Regions from separate parts of the Metabacillus sediminis genome, predicted to be linked through region 2. Evidence: a T-box and tRNA genes for the amino acid it is inferred to sense, from the RefSeq annotation. Region 2 holds a T-box; the other holds one or more tRNA genes.
What was found. A T-box is a leader RNA that pairs with one kind of tRNA and senses whether it is charged. The one in region 2 lies ahead of WCV65_RS14570 (valine--tRNA ligase), so its partner is inferred to be a tRNA-Val.

Region 1: it has a tRNA-Val gene. The T-box ahead of WCV65_RS14570 (valine--tRNA ligase) is inferred to sense a tRNA for this amino acid. The anticodon was not compared.

What each region holds. Positions count from the first base shown of each region.
Region 1 is NZ_CP147407.1:1,320,297-1,327,096, forward strand. It holds gene WCV65_RS06990 (DinB family protein) at 1-170, shown strand, start outside; gene WCV65_RS06995 (DUF4183 domain-containing protein) at 378-698, shown strand; gene WCV65_RS07000 (DUF4183 domain-containing protein) at 714-1,133, shown strand; gene WCV65_RS07005 (hypothetical protein) at 1,174-1,314, opposite strand; gene WCV65_RS07010 (MFS transporter) at 1,319-2,542, opposite strand; gene WCV65_RS07015 (hypothetical protein) at 2,609-2,752, shown strand; gene WCV65_RS07020 (hypothetical protein) at 2,788-3,327, opposite strand; gene WCV65_RS07025 (DsbA family oxidoreductase) at 3,353-3,988, opposite strand; tRNA gene WCV65_RS07030 (tRNA-Val) at 4,134-4,205, shown strand; gene WCV65_RS07035 (hypothetical protein) at 4,291-4,842, shown strand; gene WCV65_RS07040 (FAD-dependent monooxygenase) at 5,056-6,555, opposite strand; gene WCV65_RS07045 (DUF202 domain-containing protein) at 6,612-6,800, opposite strand, start outside.
Region 2 is NZ_CP147407.1:2,786,453-2,793,252, forward strand. It holds gene WCV65_RS14565 (folylpolyglutamate synthase/dihydrofolate synthase family protein) at 1-660, opposite strand, end outside; gene WCV65_RS14570 (valine--tRNA ligase) at 723-3,368, opposite strand; T-box leader at 3,414-3,647, opposite strand; gene WCV65_RS14575 (hypothetical protein) at 3,809-4,000, shown strand; gene ysxE (spore coat protein YsxE) at 4,022-5,038, opposite strand; gene spoVID (stage VI sporulation protein D) at 5,103-6,119, opposite strand; gene hemL (glutamate-1-semialdehyde 2,1-aminomutase) at 6,417-6,800, opposite strand, start outside.

The sequences.
Region 1 (6,800 bases), 1.5 Mb from region 2:
CCTTCAGTGAAGCAGAGCTGATGGAGGAAAAAATCTCTTATTGGGGGACAGGCTACTCCAGATATGAATGGCTTCTTGAAATCCTGGGTCACATATACCATCACAGAGCCCAGCTGCATATGTATTTGGAATTGCTTGGAATAAGGCCGCGGGTGCTATTATTCGAGTGAGGATCAAGAACATCTGGCTGCCAGATCTGAAATAAAGATATATCTTAATAATGTATCATTCGTCGCCCTCTCTATTATTTTTGTATGGGTAATTATACCATTTGCTTGCCGGAATAGTTTATTCAGCAGGTTCGACGTAAGAACCCTTTTATTCAATGGAAAATAAAATAGCAGCAGATAGAAAAACGCTGAAGGGGGAGAGAAGGGTTGAATCCGCCGCTGACCATGATTCCTAAGATTGCTTCCGGCTTCATTCGCAAAAGGCTGCCAAGAAAGACGGAGGTTCTTGCTTACTATGCACTCTCCAATGGGAAGAGCCTGCATTACACAAATGCAGATGCGCTGCTCCCATACAGCAATACAGAGATTCTCGACCCAAAAGATGTTTCCTATCTGAATGTCTTTATTAATGCTGTTCTGCAGCCGGAGCATAATTATGAAGTTCAAAAAGGCCTCTTAACGCTCAAAACACGAGATGTTCCTCTAGATGGGACAGCCATTATTATTCAGTTTGTCAAACTTCATTAAGAAAGAAGGATTTAGATGCCAGCTGAATTGATTAAACTCGTCCTTTCTGCTTCCAATACGGTAAGCGGGGATGTAAATGTGAGCACGGTTACAGATGTTGCTCCGATCGCTTCCCGGTATGCAGCCAACGTGACGGCCCTTATGATTTTAGGCGGCAATACTACCATCCCTGCGACATCGTTTCGGGATGACAATGGGAATAGCTTGGCCGCAGGCGGACTGCCGGTTCCAAATACAGAAACGGTGGTAAATGTCTACGTAAATGGGGTTCTGCAGCAGGGGGGCCTCTCTACATTATCAGCGAACAATCTACTCATCCGTGCATCCATTCTGCTCGGAGCACCAGTCGTGCTGGAGTACCTGAATTTCAGCAATGTTACGTCTGCCTCTACTGCAACAAATACGCTTGCGGTGGATACAGTAATTGATACGTAATGATGAAAAGGGAAAACCGCGGTTACGATCACCGCGGTTTTTACATTTTTTCCTTCTTGTTTATTTCCTCCAGCACGGAGATGATTTTGTCATTTTGTTCAATGATTTCTTTGTTTTGCTGTCTTAATTTGGTGAAATCATATAAGAATACAATCAGAATAATCGTGATTAAAAATGTCATGTTCTCACCTCACATCACTTTTATTAAGCTGCTTTCCCAGTTGGGGCATGTGTGAAAAAGGCTTCATTGCCGCTGTGAACAGGAGCAGGGAGAGGAGCACCATAACACCTGCCCCCGAAATAATCACGATTCTCAAAGGAAACCAATCCCCAGCAAGTCCAATTCCAGATACAAAAATCACTTGAATGAGCGAGATCACCATGCCTAGCGCACTTCCGACCCGTCCCATGATGTCTGCCGGAACGTGATCCTGATAAAACGTCCAGATCCCGGTGTTCGCAAACGCCATAAAGAAGGCGAGAATAAAAAAGCCGATGGCCGCCATTAAAAACGTGGAAGAGAGGGAATATACGAGATATCCTCCAGCAATCATCAAGCCTCCGCAGCCGATTAGAAAGGATGGGGACAGTTTTTTTACAGCTAACCGGTTAAAAAAGGATCCGATTAGTAATCCTATCCCGGAAATACTGACAAGCAGACCATAGGCACTGTCAGAAAGCTTCAGGATTTCCCGGGAAAACACGACTTCCTGTGAATCGAGAGCGGCCGCCATCATCATAAGTCCGTTAAAGAGGAGATACACACTCATGACGTACCGTGCTGATTTCATATAACCTATGACCATCCGCCAGTCATCTGCGTAAACGGAAAAAGAAATTCTCTTTTCAGGAGGATGTCCGGCCGTTCCGAGATGAGGCAATAGGAAAAGAAGAAGCGCAGAAATGATAAAAGTAAAAGAGTTAGCGAAAAAGGCAAATTCCGGCTGTCCGGTTATGAACAGCAGTCCGGCAAGAGCCGGGCCGAGTATAAATGAACCGGACCATGCGAGGCTTTTATATGAATTAAAAACTTGCCGATATTTAGAAGGAATCAGTCTGGAAGAGTAAGCTGCTGCAGCAGGATCATAAACCGCATCTACCATGCAAATGAGAAAGACTAGCACATAAATGATGGGAAGGGTAGGAGCGGCTAAAATAAGCAGTACAAGCAACGCTCTCATGAAATCCAGCCCAATCATTAGATTTCTCTGAGAATACCTGTCTATTAAGCTGCCTGCCCAAAATGAAGTCAGGATACCTGCAAGAGGACGTATTATGTATACTCCGGCGACAGCGGCAGCAGAACCCGTCATGCTGTAAACCATCATGTTCAGGGGGATGAAATAGATCCAGTCTCCGAGATTGGAGATGCCGGTTGAGGTTAAGAAAAGTGCTGCTTTTCTATTCATTCCAACGCCCCTTAAAAGGATATTTTATCCACCTTATACCATAGAAAGATAGTAAGCAAGGGTAAAATGAAAAAAACTGACAGTCCATCTTTTGCAGCAGGCTATGAATCAGTACAAGAGCCGGAAATCAATGGGGATGCACCCGATAAGCGGGCAGGAATATTGGATCCCTGCGGCAATACATGGTGGATTGCCATACAGGTGAAATAAAAACGGACTTCCATATCAAGAAGTCCGTCTTTTTTCTAATTCAATTCCATAAAGTCATACACATCTCCGCCGTCAAATCCGGCTCCAAGAATTACACCATCCGGAAAAAGCTCCGCATGCTTCGATACGAACTCCTTAACAAAAATGATCATCGTCGCCGCACCCAAAAATAAACCAGCAGGGAGATGGTCCTCTAATAGCTGATAAATTGGCTTATATACCGGAAAATAAGGTTCGACTGACAGCGGTGCATAATCCTTTGCCAACGCCCAGTCGCCCTCCTCATCCCATTCTTCCGCACCTGCCACATACAAACTGATCGTGTCAGCTGTCTCAAAGAGCGAAAAGGTTATCGCTTCTAAAGAAGCAGGAGGTTTTTTTTCTGTGAGAAGATCTGTCAGCCATCCTTCAAATTCCTGAAAACTCACATCAAACTCGTTCTCGATTTCCGTGAGATGGCTTTTAATCCCAAGCTTCCCTGAACGAGTCACAATCCATTGCTTGCCGTCCTGTATACCAGCCACCTCATCAATGGCATCATATATAGCGTCCGTAAAAGCCTCTGTTTTAGCCATTTTAAATCACTCCCTATTAAAAAGTTCAGCAGCCTTCAGGTCCGCAAGAGGCTCCCTCGATCATACCGCCGTTCGCCTCATCCTCAATTACCTGTTCAATTGATTCCTTTGAATGAAGACCCTGAAGCTTTTGGTTCCCAATTATAAAGGTCGGAACCGCTTGAACTTCAGCTTTTCTTGCCAGATTCAATGCCTCTTTGTGATCCTGTACATACGTGCCGCCAGTGATCGCATCCTGAAAAGCGGCTCCATTTAAGCCAAGCTCCCGGACAATCCCTGTCAGAACGGTTACATCTCCAATGTTTTGCCCCTCCTGCCAATAAGCCTTAAACACCGCATCCACATAAGCCTGACCCACACCATGCTCCTTTGCAAACTGATAGCCCTGATGCGCAAGATGCGTATGCGGCACAGGATCCAAATCCATCGGAAGCTCCATCTCAACCCCAAACCGCTGTGCCAGCGGCTGAACCGACTGCTTATACGCCTGCTGAATATAATCGCTATTCGGAGACATCCCCTCCATCGGATAAGGACGAAGCTCAAACGGCATAAACTCTACCTCGACATCCTTTCCTTCCACCGCCTGCCGAAGCGGCTCCTCTCCAATAAAACAGAAAGGGCATACAAAATCTGAAAACACCTGAATCTTAACCGTCATCTAAAGTTCCTCCTCGTTATTGATAGACTCATTGTAGCAAAAGGGCTCAGAGAAGACGATTTATTTGGATAAGTTATTGACAGGGCAGGGGCGGAGAAATATAATAGAGAAAGTCAGCTGAAGGGCGGGCACAATTACATATCGCGATCTGGTAGTTCAGTGGGAGAACATCACGTTGACAGCGTGGGGGTCGGGGGTTCGAATCCCTCCCAGATCATATGGAAATGGAGTTGCTTTTTTGAAGCAGCTCTATTTTTATTTTAAACTCTAAAAAACAATGCCCTTAAAAAGTTGGTGCGGATATGATTGATAAGAAATATGAATTATTTAAAGCATTTCCAGCTGAACTAGAAGAAGATGTCAGCAAAGTGTTAAGTGTGCTTGAAGCAACTAATAAGTTACGCTTTTCTCACTGCTTCAAGGTTAATTTTAGGGGATCTAAGTTATTTATTCCTGAACGAATTTACTATAATGAGCCATATCTATCGTCTTACAGTTTATTAACTGACAGACAGCAAGCAATATTAAATTGCCTGTTTACAAGGCATGAAAATGGTTTTATTAGAGAGAATCATGTTAGAAAAATGATGGATCAAACAAGTACCTATAATTGGAATGTTCCTTATTTAATCCGGCTTACAGGAGAATATGTATTAGAAATCCTAGAAGTGATAAAAGATAATATAAATCATCTTGATAAGCGGGAGATAAAGTCTTTCATTTCAGAAAATAAAAGATTCTACAATACAATAGAAAGTCAAGTCGTGAGTTACTGGGATTGTTATTATCGAAGTAAATATCCAGAGAAAAGAGATTATGTGGGCTTTAAAATCATTCATTATTTCAATTCCTGATAAAACCACCTGCCATGTACCATGCCATTTAAGGTTGATCAATTAGTGTTACCCTTTATACTTGAAAATATAGAAAAATTTGGATTTATACGTCAGCATCACCAGGAGAGAAGGGTTTAATCAGAATCAAAATAGGAAAGACCACCCTAATCGCCGCCACAGCTCAAAGGGTGGTCTAACTTGTTGTCTATAACGTGTTGTTTAAATCAACACTTACTTCAATATAAAATTCCGTACCTCCTGATCCCGACCTTTTCCAAAAGCAAACCCCACATGTCCATCCGGCCTTACCCAATAAACCGCATCCTTTTCAAATCCAGCCTTCGCCATCTCAAAATTCCACTCAAACTCTATCAGCTCAATATCTTTTTCAACGGCAAATTCCCGCAGATTTCGGCTTGCCTCCCCGTACACATGTATCTGCCATTCCATCGACTTCAGGGGTTCATAGTTATCCCCGCTTTCTGTCTTGATCCATGGCAGCCTGTCCCCGCCATGGATGTTTCCTGCTTTACCATCGCTTATCTTACTGCCTCTGTAATGAATACGGGTTTGTGAGAGCAGGTTAAACGCTCTTTTACGTGCATTCGATACCTTAAGCAGAGATGGTATAACAATAGGGAAGAGCACCTTTCGGATCAGCTTGCTTTGAATGCCTCTGCCGACGAGTGGCCGGAAGGCCCGGTCGGTAGTGGAAACGAGCAGCCGTGCGAAAGCGATCCGTTCGGTTTCGTACGTGTCTAAAATATCCGGATCTGCTTTTCCTTGCAGGACGGCGGCGAGCTTCCAGGAGAGATTGACGGCGTCGCCAATTCCGGTGTTCATTCCCTGACCGCCAGCGGGACTGTGTATATGGCCGGCATCTCCTGCGATAAATGCTCTGCCTTTACGGAAGTGCTCACTGACGCGATGATGAACCCGATAGGTAGAGAACCAATTCACATCGAGAATAGATAAACCAACTTGTTTTTCGGCGATAGGCCGTAGGTTTTCAAAGGAAAGATCCTGTGAATTTCTCATTTCTTTCGGTACAATTCCAACGACTCTCCTCATCCCGGTTGTCCGGACAGGGATAAACGCACAAAATCCGCCTTGATCAATAAACATGTAAAATCCGTCTTTTTCAATCCCGTCATCGGCTGCTTTTACATCCGCTACATAAAACAGCTCTTCATATGTCCCGCCGGGGAAGTTGAAGTTCAGGGTTTTCCGGACCGTGCTGTGGGCTCCGTCGCAGCCGCATATGTAGTCAAAACGAGCACATTCTGTCTGCCCGTTTTTGCGGATGACGGCCTCCACCTCATCTCCATGGTCCGTAAAGGAGAGGAGCTCTGTTTCCCATTCCACTTCAATGCCTTGCTCTTGCAGTTTCTTAACTAAAAATTGTTCGTGAACATCCTGAGCGAGACTAAGGATAAACGGATAAGGGCTTAAACCTTCTCCTAAATCAGCCAGCTCCAACTCAGCCTTTTCCTGTCCGTTTTCAAGAAGGTGGACGGATTTCATTTTGATTCCTAGTTGAATGACCTCATTAGCAAAGCCCAGCTGATGGTAAAATTCCAGTGTCCTCGCATGAACGACAAGAGCGCGGGAGGATTCACCAGGTCCTTTGTTTTGATCAATAATCCGGAACGAAATCCCGTGCTTGGCCAGACGAAGGGCGAGCACCAGACCGGTTGGGCCAGCGCCTGTAATTAATACTTGAGCAGACATAACGTTTCCCCCTTAATGAACTAAATAAAAACATGATCCTCCTGCAACGATTAGAGCTAAAAGATTAAAAAGAAATAAAGGGAAAAAATCAAAATAATGACGACAAGCAAAGCGGAAACCCACGTGACAATATGGCGTGATGGACGGAAGGTCTGCTCATCAATTTGCTTTGTTTTTTTCCGATAATCGAATGTAGAAAACAGGATGAGTGAAAACCCGCAAATGATGGAGAAAACACCGATGAC
Region 2 (6,800 bases):
TTCGGCATTTTCATCCGCCGCTTTCTTCCGGATCTGTTCAAGCCCTTTGCTTTTCTCCACACCTGTCACAACCGGAGTCTTCCATTTAATTATTCCGGCTTTTTCAGACGCAATCTCCTCAATCGTATCCCCAAGGATGTTCATATGATCATATCCCGTATTTGTAATAATGGATAGGATCGGTTCTGCTATATTCGTAGAATCCAGTCTTCCTCCAAGGCCGGTTTCAAGCAGGACATAATCAGGACGATTGAATTCTCCAAAATAAAGGAAAGCCATAGCCGTAATGATTTCAAATTCTGTCGGTGCTTCGTTTGTTTCTGCTTCCACTCTTTCTGCCGCAGGTTTTATAGCATTTGCCAGCCGGACAAGGTCATCATCGCTGATTGGATATCCATTCATGCTAATCCTTTCATTAAAGGTCTCCAGGTAAGGGGACGTAAAGGTACCTACCTTATACCCCGCTTCATTTAATATGGACCTCATATAGGAAACCGTTGAACCCTTCCCGTTCGTACCTGCTACATGGATGACCGGAATTCTTGTATGAGGATTCCCGAGTTTCTCCATCATTCCAATCATGCGGTCTAGACCTGGTTTAATTCCGAACCTTAATCGGGAGTGAATCCAATTCAGTGCTTCTTCATATGTATTCAGCATCTTACCACCTCACTAGGATAAAAAAGCAGGTGACCATCCTGATGATGATCACCTTAAAAGCTTTAGCCTTTCAATTCTGCAATTCTCGCCAAAACGGAATCCCGTTTTTCGACGTATTCTTTTTCCTTCGCACGCTCTTCTTCAATGACCTTTTCAGGTGCCTTCTTCACAAAGCCTTCATTCCCCAGTTTCTTCTGGACACGTTCTACTTCCTTCGTCCATTTATCCAGTTCTTTTTCAAGGCGTTTTATTTCTTCTTCCATATTAATTAAGCCTTCTAGCGGAAGAATGAGTTCTGCCCCCGTCACGACGGCTGTCATCGCTTTGTCCTCCGATGGCAAATCTGTTCCGATTTCAAGCGAGCTTGGGTTGCAGAAGCGTTCCAGGTAAGAGCGGTTGTTCTCAAGCTGATGTGTTACTTCTTCTTGCTTCGTTTTGATTTTCAGCTGGATTTTTTTGCTCATAGGCGTATTTACTTCCGCACGGATGTTCCGGACTGAACGGATAATTTCCATCAGCAGCTTCATATCGCTTGCCGCCTGATCGTTGCTTAGCTCCTGTTTTACTTCAGGCCATTTGGCAACCGTAATGGATTCTCCTTCATGCGGAAGGCTCTGCCAGATTTCCTCTGTGATAAACGGCATAATCGGATGCAGCAGTCTCAGAGTCTGATCCAGTACGTGAGCGAGAATGGATCGAGTCGTATGCTTTGCCGCCTCGTCTTCCCCGTACAATGGGATTTTAGCCATTTCAATGTACCAGTCACAGAAGTCATCCCAGATAAAGTTGTATAGAACACGGCCGACTTCTCCGAATTCATAGCGGTCAGCAAGCTTCGTTACTTGTTCAATGGTTTCGTTCAGGCGTGTTAGAATCCATTGATCCGCTACTGATTTTTTCCCGGTTATATCGATTTGATCGAATGTCAATCCTTCCATGTTCATCAAAGCAAAACGGGATGCGTTCCAAATTTTATTGGCAAAGTTCCAAGTGGACTCAACCTTTTCAAAGCTGAAGCGCAAATCCTGTCCAGGCGAGCTGCCGGTTGCAAGGAAGTACCGCAGCGAATCGGCTCCGTATTGGTCGATTACTTCCATCGGGTCTACACCGTTTCCTAGAGATTTACTCATTTTACGGCCTTGATCATCTCTTACAAGTCCGTGAATCAGAACATCCTGGAATGGACGCTGCTCTGTAAACTCGAGACCCTGGAAAATCATCCGCGATACCCAGAAGAAAATAATATCATAGCCGGTTACAAGAACATCAGTCGGGTAGAAGCGCTGATAGTCAATGGATTCAGTGTCCGGCCAGCCCATTGTCGAGAACGGCCAAAGTGCGGAGCTGAACCATGTATCGAGTACGTCTTCATCCTGCTTCCAGTTTTCCGGATCGAATGGAGGCTCATGTCCAACGTGAACCTCACCCGTTTCATTGTGATACCAGGCTGGAATGCGGTGTCCCCACCATAGCTGTCTTGATATACACCAGTCTCGGATATTTTCCATCCAGTGCAGGTATGTTTTTTCAAACCGCTCCGGAACGAAATTGACTTTTTCGTCAGAGGATTGGAGTTTAACTGCTGCATCAGCCAGCGGCTGCATTTTCACAAACCACTGTGTGGAAAGATAAGGCTCAACTACAGCACCGCTTCGTTCGCTGTGTCCAACTGAGTGCGGATGATCTTCAATATTGAAAAGAATACCATCCTCCTGCAGATCCTTCACAATTTGCTTGCGGCAGGCAAAACGGTCCATTCCTTCATATTTGCCTGCTTTATCATTCATCGTTCCATCTTCGTTCATAACGAGAATGCGAAGCAGATTATGCCGGTTTCCAATTTCAAAGTCATTCGGATCGTGGGCAGGTGTAATTTTAACCGCTCCAGACCCAAAATCCATATCCACATAATCATCAGCAACAATCGGAATTTCTCTGCCGGTAATTGGGAGAGTAACCATTTTTCCAATCAGGTGCTTATAGCGCTCGTCCTCAGGGTGAACCGCTACTGCTGTATCCCCAAGCATCGTTTCCGGACGGGTTGTTGCAATCTCAATATGCCCGGATCCGTCTGTAAGAGGATAGCGCATATGATAAAACGCACCCTGAACATCTTTATAAATAACCTCAATATCAGAAAGAGCTGTTTTCGTTGCCGGATCCCAGTTAATAATGTATTCGCCGCGGTAAATCAGTCCTTTGTTGTAAAGCGTGACAAATACTTCCCTAACTGCTTTTGAAAGCCCCTCATCAAGAGTAAAGCGTTCACGGGAGTAATCCAGCCCTAGTCCAAGCTTTGACCACTGCTCGCGGATATGGGAAGCATACTCTTCCTTCCATTTCCACGTTTCTTCAACAAATGCTTCGCGTCCAAGATCGTACCGGGATTTACCTTCTTCTTTTAGCTTCGCTTCAACTTTCGCCTGTGTCGCAATACCGGCATGATCCATTCCCGGAAGCCAGAGCACGTCATACCCCTGCATGCGCTTCATCCGAGTCAGAATATCCTGAAGGGTTGTATCCCAGGCATGTCCGAGGTGGAGCTTTCCAGTTACGTTTGGCGGAGGGATTACAATTGTGTAAGGCTGTTTTTCCTGGTCATTTTCTGCCTCAAAATATTTTCCGTCCAGCCAAAATTGGTAGCGGTTCTGCTCTACTGCATTTGGATCGTATTTCGTTGGCAGATTGGGCTGCTGATTTTCATTCATTTCCGGTTCCTCCTAAAAATTGACAAAATAAAAACTCCTCCCATCCAAAAGGACGAAAGGAGCTGATTTCGCGGTACCACCTTTTTTCATGGGAAAATAAAGCCTGCTCCCATGCTCTTAGACGAATTAACGGCCTGCGCCGGCTTTCCCTACTTAATCGTTCAGGAAAACTGCTCAAGGGCGACCTTCCAGTTCCGCAATCCTGAGAAATCTTTCAGCAGATGATTTCCCTCTCTTTAGGCGCGGTATGCCTGTACTCTTCCCTATCCATGCATTTCAACATATTCTTTTCATGTTCTATCCATAATAGTATTATAAAAATGTTTTTTTCGTCAACATCTTCCCCGTTTTTTTATATTTTTATACTCGAATCCAAGGCAAGCACACCCGGGACATATGTACATAAACTGATTATAACTCATAATGGGAGGTGAATACGAATGCGAAAACGGTTTAATTCCTACACAGTACCTCCTTGGGTTAAAGAGCTGAGGGTGACTGCCGTACAATTTATCATTCCGATTACGATTTTTCAGGGTATACGGACTCTTCTTTTCCCCACCGGCTTTGATGTTCTTCTCCTTGCTGCTCTGATTTTCCTCGCGTTAGCTTTTCATATGGGCTGGCTATAGGCACAAAAAAAGAGGGACCTGTCATCCCTCAGCCTGTGCTTCAGCCTTTTTCTTATTTTCAATATCGACAAGCCGCATCACAAAGTATTCGTTATTTTTAAAATACCAGTACGCTTTTATCAAATCCCTGTTTTGCTGAAGCTGGGATCTTTTATCTCTTTGATCCCCAGGCGATAGGACAGCCCGGTATAGTGCCTCAGGATAGGATAAGTAACTGATAAAAAGCGGCATCTCTTCCTCCCTAAACGGAAAATCCTTTTGATAGGTATAAAACCAATCCACACATTCCTCACAGCGGATTGGATACGTATTAAACGTTTTATAATAGAATTGGAGGAGATCATTCATCGGCGCCGCTCGATGGGCTTTTTCAAAATTGATTAAGTAGCTTTTCTCACTGGAATCATACACTACATGCTGAACGGACAAGCTCCCATGAATAATTGAAGTCCTTGCCGTCTCTTTTTCTTTCATGGCTTCATTCCATTCCTCGAGCCTTTCAATTGCAAAATCAGTTGCCCTAGCAGCTTCAACGAAGTACGTGACAGCCTGAAGCTCAAACGGGGAAAGATACCATTGTTTTTCACATTTTTCTACATACGCTTCATACGCGTTTTTTTGGTCTTCCCAGTTTTTTTTGGTGGCTTCAAAACTCGCTTCCGCTTCTCCGCCCGTTAATTTGACTTCCTGCAGCGTTCTTCTGTGAAGCTTTGCTGTCTCTTTAAATAAATAATCATGTCTTGCACTGCGTTCATCAGACTGTGAATCCGGGAGCCAGGGCATGAGATAATAGTAATCCTCTCTTCCGGATGTAACCAGCTGATTATGCAAGTTGCGGTAGATGGGAATAAGATTCGTATAGCCTGCTTCATAAACAGAACGGACCCGCTCCGCAAACTGGGCGGATCTTGAAGCTCTCAGCTTTTTTAAAGCAAAGGTTCCCTGAGGGGAATACACTTTAATCAGCCGCGGACTATGCTGTTCCGCAAATTCAAGTTTTACCTGGTACTGATCAAGAATTGCCTGTAAGTCCTCCATTGGTTTCACCACTTATTTGTTTGATGATGAAAAAAAGCTGAGGAGCCTCAGCTTTAAACTGCCTTTACTTGCTGCTGGCGTATTGGGGAATGTAAAGTGTCTGCCCTTCATAGACCTCTTTATCTGCTGGAAGATGGTTAACCCTGATTAACTGCTGCGCGGATAAAGCGTAGCGCTCGCAAATAGAATCAATGGTTTCTCCCTGCTGCACGATGCAAATCTTAAGCCTGGTCAGTTCTTCATCTTCCTCACGGCCGAACAATTTTGTCAGCAATAACGAGTTTTCACTTTGTGCACCTGCGGATGCTTGCGGTTCTCTTGCTTCCGACCGGTGATCAGCTGACACTTCTTTACCTGCAGGTTCTTCATACAATGGCTGGATTTCCTGATATTCAAAGGACTGTTTTCGAACCTCCACATCAATCTCCGGATATTCTTCTTCAGCCTGTTCATCCAATAGCGCCTCTTCTTCACTTCTGAAGGCATAAAGCTCCTGGAAAGCCGCTTCTTTTTCCTCTTCCGTTCTCACATCTGCTTCGTGCGTTTCTTCATCTGCATGCTGGACAGCTTCACTCCTGTAAAGAGCTTCATGAGACTGCTCCGCTTGCTCTTCCCGAACTTCATGAATTGCTTGTACCTCTTCCGATTCCCTGCTATTTTCACCTATACCTGTTATAGACAAGTCCGCAAACAGCTTTAAGCATTTCGCTTCAGGCAAATCGTAATCAAACGAATCAATGGACACATAAACATCTTCAATCTTTTCAATTCTGTTTTTAGGAATCGTGATATCGACTGGAAACCGGTGCAAAAGCTCATGCGTGCCGTCATCCCTGACATGTACCTCATTAACAAAGCGCGCTGCTGAAAATTCAAATTCCTTATCGTCATTCTCCGGATTCAGAACCGCACGATATTCTCCCGTCAGCTGAAGGGCTCCTCTAATGGAAACATACTGATCATGCTCTTCAATCGCTATATTCGGATCCAGGGATATCGATAAAAGTTCAAACACTTCCTGTCCTTTTTGAAACCAAACAGACTCTTCTACAGAAAATCGCAATGCTGCATCCTGTGACAAGCTGTTTTCCTCCCTTCTTGAAACTAACACATAGAATCATGACACTTTCACTTTATGAGTGCCGTGAGGAAAAAAGAACCCAATGTGGCGTAACTACTAGCTGGTTTTGAGAAGCTGTCAAACAGCGTAAGGGAAAAGAACAAAATTAAGCTCCAGTCTTTGAAGGAATAGCTCTGTTAACTTGGCTTTAGATTCCCGCGGGAGGCGTTTGCATCCTGCTCCAATCAACAGGTGTTAAAAATCCGCATCATACTATAATAAAAAAGCTGTCCAGACTAAGCCTGGACAGCTCTTATTTTACTTCAGCCTGCTGAATGCTTTCTCTGCAGCTGAAATCGTTTTGCTGATATCATCATCTGTATGGGCAGTTGACAGGAACAGCCCTTCAAATTGGGATGGAGGAAGGAATACGCCTTCCATTGCCATTTCCCTGTAATAAGAAGCAAAGAACTCTAAATTTGAAGTTTTCGCTTTATCATAATTGATGACTTGCTCATTCGTAAAGAAAATCCCAATCATGGATCCGGCACGATTAATGGTATGCGGTATTCCGTATTTTTTTGCTGCTGCAGACAGTCCTTCTTCAAGGAGATCCGCTTTTCGTGCAAATTCCTGATAGCTTTCCGGCGTAAGCTGCTTCAGGGTTTCCAGTCCCGCTGTCATAGCGAGCGGATTGCCTGA